Regions from separate parts of the Pseudaquabacterium rugosum genome, predicted to be linked through region 2. Evidence: predicted binding sites of a transcription regulator. Region 2 holds the regulator's gene; each other region holds the start of a gene.
The links. Region 2 encodes HrcA, which represses chaperone genes, less so after heat shock. Its sites were predicted from a motif close to TTAGCACTCNNNNNNNNNGAGTGCTAA; they were not measured.
Positions count from the first base shown of each region.

Region 1 (3,270 bases), on a different contig from region 2:
GACCACACCGCCGGCAGCTACGTCTTCGACACCCAGGGCAAGGTGCGACTGTTCACCCGTTACGGCAGCGGCGCACAGGCACTGGCCGACGACATCCGGCTGCTGCTGGCTGAAGCCGCCGCCTGAGGCTCGCCGGGCCGGCGTCCCGTCTTCCCGGCGCGCACAGGCCGGCCGTGAGCTGGACGTGCGCCGGGCGGACGGGGCCCGAAACGCGAAGGCCGCCCGAAGGCGGCCTTTTGTCGTGCAGCACGGCGGACAGGCCGCACAGGCCTGCCGTGTGGATCGCGGCCTCAGGCCGCCACCGCCTCCATCGCCTTGCGCATCTTCTTCATCGCGGCGACCTCGATCTGGCGGATGCGCTCGGCGCTGACGCCGTATTCCGCGGCCAGCTCGTGCAGCGTCATGCCACCCGAGGCGTCGTCGTTGACCTTGAGCCAGCGCTCCTCGACGATGCGGCGGCTGCGTGCGTCCAGCACCTCGAGCGCCTGCAGCAGGCCGTCGCCGGCCAGATGGTCGCGGCGGCGCGACTCGATCACGCGGGTGGGCTCGTCACGGTCGTCGGCCAGATAGGCGATCGGGGCGAAGGCCTCCTCGCCGTCGTCGCTGCCCGAGGGTTCGAGCGCGACATCACCGCCGGCCATGCGGGTCTCCATCTCGACGACCTCGGCCGGCTTGACGTTGAGTTCCTCGGCCACGCGCTCGATCTCGGCGGCCGAGAGGCTGGCGCGGTGGCTGTCGGCGGCACTGGCGTCGCCCTTGAAGGCCTGCTTCATCGAGCGCAGGTTGAAGAACAGCTTGCGCTGGGCCTTGGTCGTGGCCAGCTTGACCATGCGCCAGTTCTTCAGGATGTACTCGTGGATCTCGGCCTTGATCCAGTGCATCGCGTAGCTGACCAGGCGCACGCCTTGATCAGGGTCGAAGCGCTTGACCGCCTTCATCAGGCCGACATTGCCTTCCTGGATCAGATCGCCCTGCGGCAGGCCGTAACCCAGGTACTGGCGCGAGATCGACACGACCAGTCGCAGGTGCGACATCACCAGGCGGCCGGCGGCGTCCAGATCGCCGTGCTCGCGCAGGCGGCGGGCGTAGGTGGATTCCTCTTCCGGCGTCAGCATCGGCAGCCGGTTGACGGCGGAGATGTAGGCGTCCAGGTTGCCCAGCGACGGAACCAGGGCCCAGGGGTCGCGCAGGGTCAGTGCGGTGGAGGAGGCGGTCATCGTCATATGCAGGCTCGGAGTGGCAGGAGGCCGCTTCGGTTCCATCGATATTAGCACTCGGTCTGGATGAGTGCTAAGACGCGGCCCACCCCGGATCGACGGAAAAGCACGCCCTGGGGGGTGGTGGGCGGAGGGCGCCCCCGCGGGCCGGCCCACCGGCACGCAGGGCTGGCCGCCGGGGCCCGGAGGGCCGCGTCCGACCCGGCATCGGCCCGTCACGGCCCCGATCGACCGCCGGATGACGTCGTTCCGGTGCGCTCCCGCGTCGCCTGCAGGCAAGTCGGGTGGTGGCGGCGTGGAACAGTGGGTCCATGTCGTCGCCCGTGGTGCGCTGCGGCGGCGCTCCCCATCCTCCTCTTCCGGACCTTGCCATGACCCGATCGTTCCCGATCCGTGCGGCCGCCCTGGCCGTCGCCTGTCTGTCCGTCCTGCCGGCCGCCCGTGCCGCCGAGCCCGCCGCCTGCCAGAAGGTGCGTTTCGCCGACGTCGGCTGGAGCGACATCGCCGCCACCACCGGCCTGGCCTCGGTGGTGCTGAAGGCGCTGGGCTACCAGACGAGCGTGACCGTGGCCTCGGTGCCGATCACCTTCGCCGGCATGAAGAGCAAGCAGCTCGACGTGTTCCTCGGTTACTGGAATCCGAGCATGACGCCGATGATCGAGCCCTTCGTCAAGGCCGGCCAGATCCAGGTGCTGCCGGTGCCCAACCTGACCGGTGCCAAGTACACGCTGGCCGTGCCCGAGGCGCTGTGGCAGGCCGGGCTGAAGGACTTCAAGGACATCGCGCGCTTCCACAAGGAGCTCGGCGGCCGCATCCTGGGCATCGAGCCGGGCAATGACGGCAACGCGCTGATCGCCGACATGATCAAGAAGAACCAGTACGGCCTGAAGGACTTCAAGCTGGTGGAGTCGTCCGAGGCGGGCATGCTGGCCGAGGTCCAGCGCGCGGCGCGGGGCACCCGGCCGGTGGTCTTCCTCGGCTGGGAGCCGCATCCGATGAATGTGCAGGTCAAGATGCGCTACCTGACCGGCGGCGACGACGTCTTCGGCCCCAACTTCGGCGAGGCCAAGGTCTACACGGCCACGGCCACCGGCTATGCCGAGAAGTGCCCGAACGTCGGCACCTTCCTGAAGAACCTGCAGTTCAGCACCACGATGGAGAACGAGGTGATGCTGGGCGTGCTCGACAAGGTCAAGCCCGAGCAGGCGGCGCGCACCTGGCTGCTCAAGCACCCGGAGGCGCTGGAGCCCTGGCTCAAGGGCGTCACCACCGTCAAGGGCGAGCCGGGTCTGCCGGCGGTGCAGGCCGCGCTGAAGCCGGCGGCCAAGCCGTGAGCGGCGCGTTGAACGGGGTGGCGGTGGGCGGTGTGGCGAGCGGGGACGACGGTCTGCCCTGGATCGACAGCCACATCGGCGGCCAGCGCGTGCGCGGTGGCGGCGCGGTCTGGGTCAAGCAGGACCCGGCGCGCGGCACGCCGATCGGCCGCGTGGCCGCGGCGGATGCGGCCGACATCGGGACCGCGATCGCGGCCGCCCGCGACGGCCAGGCCCGCTGGGCCGCGCTGTCGGGCGCCGAGCGCGGCCGCGTGCTGCAGCGGGCCGCGGCCCTGCTGCGCGCGCGCAACGACGCACTGGCCGCGCTGGAAGTGGCCGACACCGGCAAGCCGATCCAGGAGGCGGCCGTGGTCGATGTGGCCAGCGGCGCCGACTGCATCGAGTACTACGCCGGCCTGGCCGCCCAGCTCAACGGCCAGCAGCTGCCGCATCCGAACGCGCTGATCTACACCCGGCGCGAGCCGCTGGGCCTGTGCGTGGGCATCGGCGCCTGGAACTACCCGCTGCAGATCGCCTGCTGGAAGTCGGCCCCGGCGCTGGCCGCCGGCAACGCGATGCTGTTCAAGCCCAGCGAGCTGACGCCGTCGACGGCCGTCGAGCTGGCCGAGGTCTATCTGGAGGCCGGCCTGCCGCCGGGCGTCTTCCAGGTGCTGCAGGGCCAGGGGCCGACCGGCGAGGCGCTGGCCCTGCACCCCGAGGTGGCCAAGGTCTCGCTGACC
Region 1 is NZ_JBBUTF010000002.1:320,967-324,236, forward strand. It holds gene AACH11_RS02045 (SCO family protein) at 1-126, shown strand, start outside; gene rpoH (RNA polymerase sigma factor RpoH) at 291-1,217, opposite strand; gene AACH11_RS02055 (choline ABC transporter substrate-binding protein) at 1,589-2,551, shown strand; gene betB (betaine-aldehyde dehydrogenase) at 2,605-3,270, shown strand, end outside.
Region 1: the regulator HrcA is predicted to act here: its motif matches at 1,268-1,294, upstream of rpoH (RNA polymerase sigma factor RpoH).

Region 2 (3,270 bases):
CGATGCGGCGCGCCTGACGGAGCCATCGCTCGCACTCTGGGCGGGAGCCGGCCTGGCCTTCAACGAACTGCTGAGGCTGTTCCGCGAGCGCTACTACGCCGGCCAGATGCCCGACACGGCGCTGCTGCGCGAGCGCCTGCACGCCTGTGCCGCGCTGTGGGATGCGGACGCACCGCCAGCCATGGCCGGCGCACCCGGCATGGGCCGTCGTCTGCAACGGCTCGGACGCTGTGCGCGGGCGCTGTGCCAGATCTGGTCCGGCGAGCTGGAATCGGCCCGGCGACAGGGCGCACGCCCCCTGATGCTTGAAGCCGGCAGCCCGCGCGCCGACGCCTGGACGCGGCTGCTCGGCCACTGGCTGCGCGCCGAGCTGGACTGGTCCGGCCGCTCGATGGGCTCGGCCCAGGGCGCGGCGACCCGGCTGCTCGAAGCGGCCGCGCAGGCCGGATTCGAGCCCATGGAAGGCCTGGCGCGCATGCTGCGCACCCAGATCCACAAGGCGATGGGCCGCTTCGATCTGGCGCTGGATGACGAGCGGCAGATGCGGCGTCGCGAACAGCTGCTGCGCGCGGAATCGCTGGAGAACCGCCAGCGCGTGGTGCAGGCCCAGCTCGACGTGCGCTACACCCGCCGCCATCTGCAGCAGCTGGCTGAACGCTCGCGGGAACTGGAGCGGCTGAGCTTCGAGGACGCGCTGACCGGCATCGCCAACCGCCGCAGCTTCGAGCACCGCCTGCAGCGCCTGCTCGGTCGCGGGGCGGTATTGCCGCAAACGCTGTGCGTGGCGCTGATCGACGTCGACGACTTCAAGGCGATCAACGACCTGCACTCGCACGGTGCGGGCGATGCGGCACTGCGCGGCATCGCCGATGTGCTGCGCCAGTCCGTGCGCGACTATGACGTCGCAGCCCGCCTGGGCGGCGATGAGTTCGTCGTGCTGTTCGCGCACTCGACGCTGGACACGGCACGCCAGGTCTGCGAGCGCATCAGCGAGCGCGTCAGCGCGCTGCGCTGGGACGACTGGCCGGCCCTGCGTGCCAGCATCAGCATCGGCGTGGCCTCGGCGCGTCCGGGCGACACGATGGATGGCCTGATGCAGCGCGCCGACGCGTGCATGTTCCGTGCGAAGGAGCGCAACGACGGCCAGTCGCTGCAGGTCGAATCCGCCTGGTGAAGGCGGACAGCAGAGGTGGTGGTAGGCCGCCCGTGAGTCGAACACGGCACCAACAGATTATGAGTCTGCTGCTCTAACCAAGCATGAGCTAGCGGCCCCCTGCGAGCCGTGGATTCTAGGCCGGCTCAGCGCGGTCCGGACAGTGCGTTGCCCACCAGACGGGCGGTGACATCGACCAGCTGGATCATGCGATCGTAGGCCATGCGGGTCGGACCGATCACGGCCAGCGTGCCCACCAGCTGGCCGTCGACCTCGTAGGGCGAGGACACCACCGACAACTCCTCGTAAGGCACGACGCCGCTCTCACCCCCGATGTAGATGCGCACGCCGTCGGCGCGGCTGGAGTTCTCCAGCAGGCGCATCAGCTCGGTCTTCTGCTCGAACAGATCGAACATCTTGCGCAGCGAGCCCATGTCATGGCCGAAGTCCTGCACGCCCAGCAGGTTGCGCTCGCCGGAGACCACCACCTGCTCGCTGCGCTCGGCCATCTCGGTGCCGGCCTGGACGGCGGCCTGCATCAGCTGCGCGATCTCGCCGCGCAGCGTGTCGATCTCGCCGCGCAGGCGCTCACGCACCTCGTCGAGGCCGAGGCCGCAGTAGTGGGCATTGAGGAAGTTGCTGGTCTCGACCAGCTCCGAGGGGCTGTAGTCGCGCGCGGTGATGATGACGCGGTTCTGCACATCGCCATCGGGCGCCACCAGGATCACCAGCACCCGCTTCTCGCCCAGGCGCAGGAACTCGATGTGGTGGAAGACGCTGGTGCGCTTGGGCGCGGTGACCACGCCGACGAAGTGCGACAGGCTGGACAGCACCTGCGCGGCCTGGGCGATCACCCGCTGCGGTTGGTCGGCGGCCTGCAACTGGTCACGCACGCTGGCCACGTCGGCCGGCGACTGGGACAGATCGGACAGATCCAGCGCCCGGGCCGTCAGCATGGTGTCGACGAACAGGCGGTAGCCCCGCGGGGTCGGCACCCGGCCGGCACTGGTGTGGGGGCTGGCGATCAGACCCAGCTCTTCCAGATCGGCCATCACGTTGCGGATGGTCGCCGGCGACAGCTCCAGGCCGGAGGCCTTGGACAGCGTGCGCGAGCCGACGGGCTGGCCGTCGGCAATGTAGCGCTCGACCAGGGTCTTCAGCAGGGTGCGGGCACGCTCGTCCATCTTGCGCAGGCAGCTCGGGGGGGTCGGCTTTTCGATTGTAAGGATACGCCGCCGGTGCCAGGCCCGCCCAACGGCGGGACCGTACGGACGGTCACAGGTGCTGTGGTGTAATCCGCCGCATGTCGGGCCGCTTCCAACATGCCGCTCTGGTGGGCAAGTACCAGGCCGAGGGCATCCGGCCGCTGCTGGAGGACATCGCGCACGTGCTGGTGCGCCAGGGCCTCGAGGTCTCGATCGAGCGTCAGACCGCGCTGAACACCGGCATCACCGAGTTCGAGTCGCTCGATGCCGAGGGCATCGGCCGCCGCTGCGATCTGGCCGTGGTCGTCGGCGGTGACGGCACCATGCTGGGCATCGCCCGCGAACTCGCCCGTCACGACGTGCCGCTGGTCGGCATCAACCAGGGCCGCCTGGGCTTCATCACCGATGTGCCGCTGAACCAGTGGCGCGAGGCGCTCGGCCCGCTGCTGGCCGGCGACTACGAGGAAGACCCGCGCGCCATGCTCGAAGGCGCGGTCTGGCGCGACGGCGAACGCATCTTCGAGGGCCTGTCGCTCAACGACGTGGTCGTCAGCCGCGGGGCGCTGGCCAGCATGATCGAGATCCGCGTCGACATCGACGACGAGTTCGTCGCCAACATCCGCGCCGACGGTCTGGTGCTGTCCTCGCCCACCGGCTCGACCGCCTATTCGCTGTCGGCCGGCGGGCCGATCCTGCATCCGCGCATCGGTGGCTGGATCCTGGTGCCGATCGCCAGCCACACGATGAGCAACCGGCCGATCGTGCTGCCCGATTCGGCCGAGATCCGCATGACGGTGGTCGCCGGCCGCGACGCCTCGGCCAACTTCGACATGCAGGGGCTGGCCAGCCTGCTGCACGGCGACCAGGTGCGGGTGCAGCGCTCGGCACACAAGGTGCGCTTCCTGCACCCGC
Region 2 is NZ_JBBUTF010000005.1:139,100-142,369, reverse strand. It holds gene AACH11_RS06620 (GGDEF domain-containing protein) at 1-1,174, shown strand, start outside; tRNA gene AACH11_RS06615 (tRNA-Ile) at 1,194-1,272, opposite strand; gene hrcA (heat-inducible transcriptional repressor HrcA) at 1,300-2,337, opposite strand; gene AACH11_RS06605 (NAD kinase) at 2,457-3,270, shown strand, end outside.

Region 3 (3,270 bases), 100 kb from region 2:
CAGGCCGACTTCTTCGGCGATGACCTTGCCGCCCGTCAGGATGGCGATGTCTTCCAGCATGGCCTTGCGACGGTCGCCGAAGCCCGGCGCCTTGACGGCGACGACCTTCAGGATGCCGCGGATGGTGTTGACCACCAGGGTGGCCAGCGCCTCGCCGTCCACGTCCTCGGCGATGATCAGCAGCGGACGGCCGGCCTTGGCGACCTGCTCCAGCGTCGGCAGCAGGTCACGGATGTTCGACACCTTCTTGTCGTACAGCAGCACGAACGGGTTGTCGAGCAGGGCGGCCTGCTTTTCCGGGTTGTTGATGAAGTACGGCGACAGGTAGCCGCGGTCGAACTGCATGCCTTCGACGATGTCGAGCTCGTTGTCCAGCGACTTGCCGTCTTCGACGGTGATGACGCCTTCCTTGCCGACCTTGTCCATGGCCTTGGCGATGATCTCGCCAACGTCCGCATCGCTGTTGGCGGAGATGGTGCCGACCTGCGCGATTTCCTTGGACGTGGTGGTGGCCTTCGAGGCGGCCTTCAGCTGCGTGACCAGGGCGGAGACCGCCTTGTCGATGCCGCGCTTCAGGTCCATCGGGTTCATGCCGGCGGCTACGTACTTCATGCCTTCGCGCACGATGGCCTGGGCCAGCACGGTGGCGGTGGTGGTGCCGTCGCCCGCGTTGTCAGAGGTCTTGGAAGCGACTTCCTTGACCATCTGCGCGCCCATGTTCTGCAGCTTGTCCTTCAGCTCGACTTCCTTGGCCACCGAGACACCGTCCTTGGTGACGGTGGGGGCGCCGAAGGAACGCTCCAGGACCACGTTGCGGCCCTTGGGGCCCAGGGTGGTCTTGACGGCGTTGGCGAGGATGTTCACGCCTTCGACCATGCGGTGACGGGCGTCAGCGCCGAAGACAACGTCTTTTGCAGCCATGTTCAGGATTCTCCGAATCGATCAGTGTGAGGGTAGACGACGCAGGTGGCGAGTTACTTCTCGACCACGGCGAAGAGGTCTTCCTCGCGCATCACCAGCAGTTCGTTGCCATCGACCTTGACGGTCTGGCCGCTGTACTTGCCGAACAGGACGCGATCGCCCACCTTGACGTTCAGGACGACGAAATCGCCCTTGTCGTTGCGCTTGCCCGGGCCGACGGCCAGGATCTCGCCCTGGTCCGGCTTCTCGGCGGCGTTGTCAGGGATGACGATGCCCGAGGCGGTCTTGGTTTCTTGCTCGAGACGCTTGACGATCACGCGATCGTGCAGGGGACGGAGGTTCATCGTGTGTCCTTGGTACAAGGTCGGTTCAGCGCGCGGAATGCCCCTCGGCACCCCGCTGGATCGATCGCCGGCAGCCCTTGCGGGCCGGGCCGAGCTGTTAGCACTCAGCACCAGCGAGTGCTAGCAGAACGAATTATAGGGACGGGCTCCGGCCTTTCAAGAGGCCGGAAAGCGGGATTTTTCCGGGGGGAGGCGACCGGCGCGGGCGCTGATTCAGACCGGCGGCAGGTCGTCGTCGTCGGTCTGCGCCGGCGGCGAGGGCACGCGGTAGTCCTCGTTGGCCCAGGCGCCGAAGTCGATCCCGCGGCAGCGCTCGCTGCAGAACGGGCGCCAGGGGTTGTCCGTGCTGTAGGCGATCAGCTGGCGGCAGGTCGGGCAGGGCGCGCGCAGCGGCGGCCGGCCGCTGGTGGAGGTGTCGGCCATGGTCGGGCAGGCAGGCAAAGGGTGGGACAGGACGGAGACGGCGCGTCCGGCGTGGGGCGCGACCGGGTTCAGGGCCGGGCGCCCGGCCTCACGCGCACAGCGTCAGTTCGAAGGCGGTGTCCACCGGCGCGGTGCGCAGGCGGCCGTCGCCATCGGCGCGCATGAGGCGCACCGACACCAGCAGGCGGTGGCCGGTGATCTCGGGCACGAGGTCGTCGTCGCCGCTGATGCGCAGGCGCATCATCTGGTAGCCGCGGCCCTGCGGCAGGCTCTGCTGGAACTGCCCGGCCGTGGCGGCCACCATGTGCGGCACGCCGGAGTCGCGCAGCAGGCCCAGCAGCACGCCGAGCGCCTCGGCCAGCGGGGCCAGGGTCGAGACCCAGGCGTGCAGGTCGATCCGCCGGCGGTCCAGGCTGCGGTGCTGCCAGGCGTGGTAGGCGGGCAGGTCGAACTCGCAGGTGCCGCCCGGGATGCCGATGCGGCTCTTCAGGCTGTTGAGCCACTCGTTGCTGGCCAGCGTGTGGCCGGCCTTGCCGGACTGCTGGTTCAGGCCGTTGAACGCGTGGTCGATGCGTTCGATGGCCCCGTCGAGGGCGCCCTGCGAGACCGCGGGGTTGTCGCGCCAGGCCACCAGCTGGGCCTTGTGGCGTTCGAGCTCCTTGAGCAGATCGCTCTTGAGGTCCGCGCGGGCGGCGACCTCGGTGATCTCGAACATGGTGAGCAGCGCGAAGTGGTGGTCCAGCGCCGATTCACGTGCCAGCAGCCGGCCCAGCCTGTCGAACAGGTGTTCCAGCCGCAGCATGGTGCGGATGCTCTCGTTGAACGGATATTCGTACAGGACCACGGGCAGCGCGTGTTCGCCGGGGACGGAAATGTCCGCGGGTCATTGCCGATTGTTTCATACCCGCGGGCGGTTCCCCCCGCACCAGCGCTGCCAAATCGTCAGAAGCTGGTCCATCAGCGCCGATTTGTCGATCCCCTGATTCAGCAGAACAGCGTCCGCCAGCGCCCGGCGCACGGCCCGCGGGGCCTGGGCATCGATGATCCGCTGGACCTGCTCCTCGTTCCAGCCGTTTCGTGCCATCACGCGGCGGCGTTGCTCGGCCTCGTCGCAGTCGATCACGAGCACGCGCTGGCAGCGGCGGCGCCAGGGGCCGTCCGGTCCGCTTTCGGCCAGCAGCGGGACGTCGAAGACGACCACCGCGCCGGGGTCACGCAGCGCCTGCAGCGCCTGGTCCAGCGCCTGGGCATGGATCAGCGGATGCAGCAGGGCTTCCAGGCGGCGCTTGTCCGCGGCATCGGCGAACACGCGTGCGCGCATCGCCGCGCGGTCGAGCGCCCCGTCGGCCGTGGCGATGGTCTCGCCGAAGGCCGCGCGCAGGGCGGGCATGGCCGCGCCGCCGGGGCCGGTCAGCGCGTGGGCGATGGCGTCGGTGTCCACCAGCGTCGCGCCGAGTCCGACCAGCAGGGCCGCCACGGTGCTCTTGCCGCTGCCGATGCCGCCGGTCAGGCCGATGGTGCGGACCTGGCCGTCGGCGACCTCGCGCGCCGGCAGCGCGGCGGCCCGTGCCGCCAGCCCGGC
Region 3 is NZ_JBBUTF010000005.1:38,449-41,718, forward strand. It holds gene groL (chaperonin GroEL) at 1-921, opposite strand, end outside; gene groES (co-chaperone GroES) at 975-1,265, opposite strand; gene AACH11_RS06145 (DNA gyrase inhibitor YacG) at 1,479-1,688, opposite strand; gene zapD (cell division protein ZapD) at 1,777-2,532, opposite strand; gene coaE (dephospho-CoA kinase) at 2,587-3,243, opposite strand.
Region 3: the regulator HrcA is predicted to act here: its motif matches at 1,363-1,389, upstream of groES (co-chaperone GroES).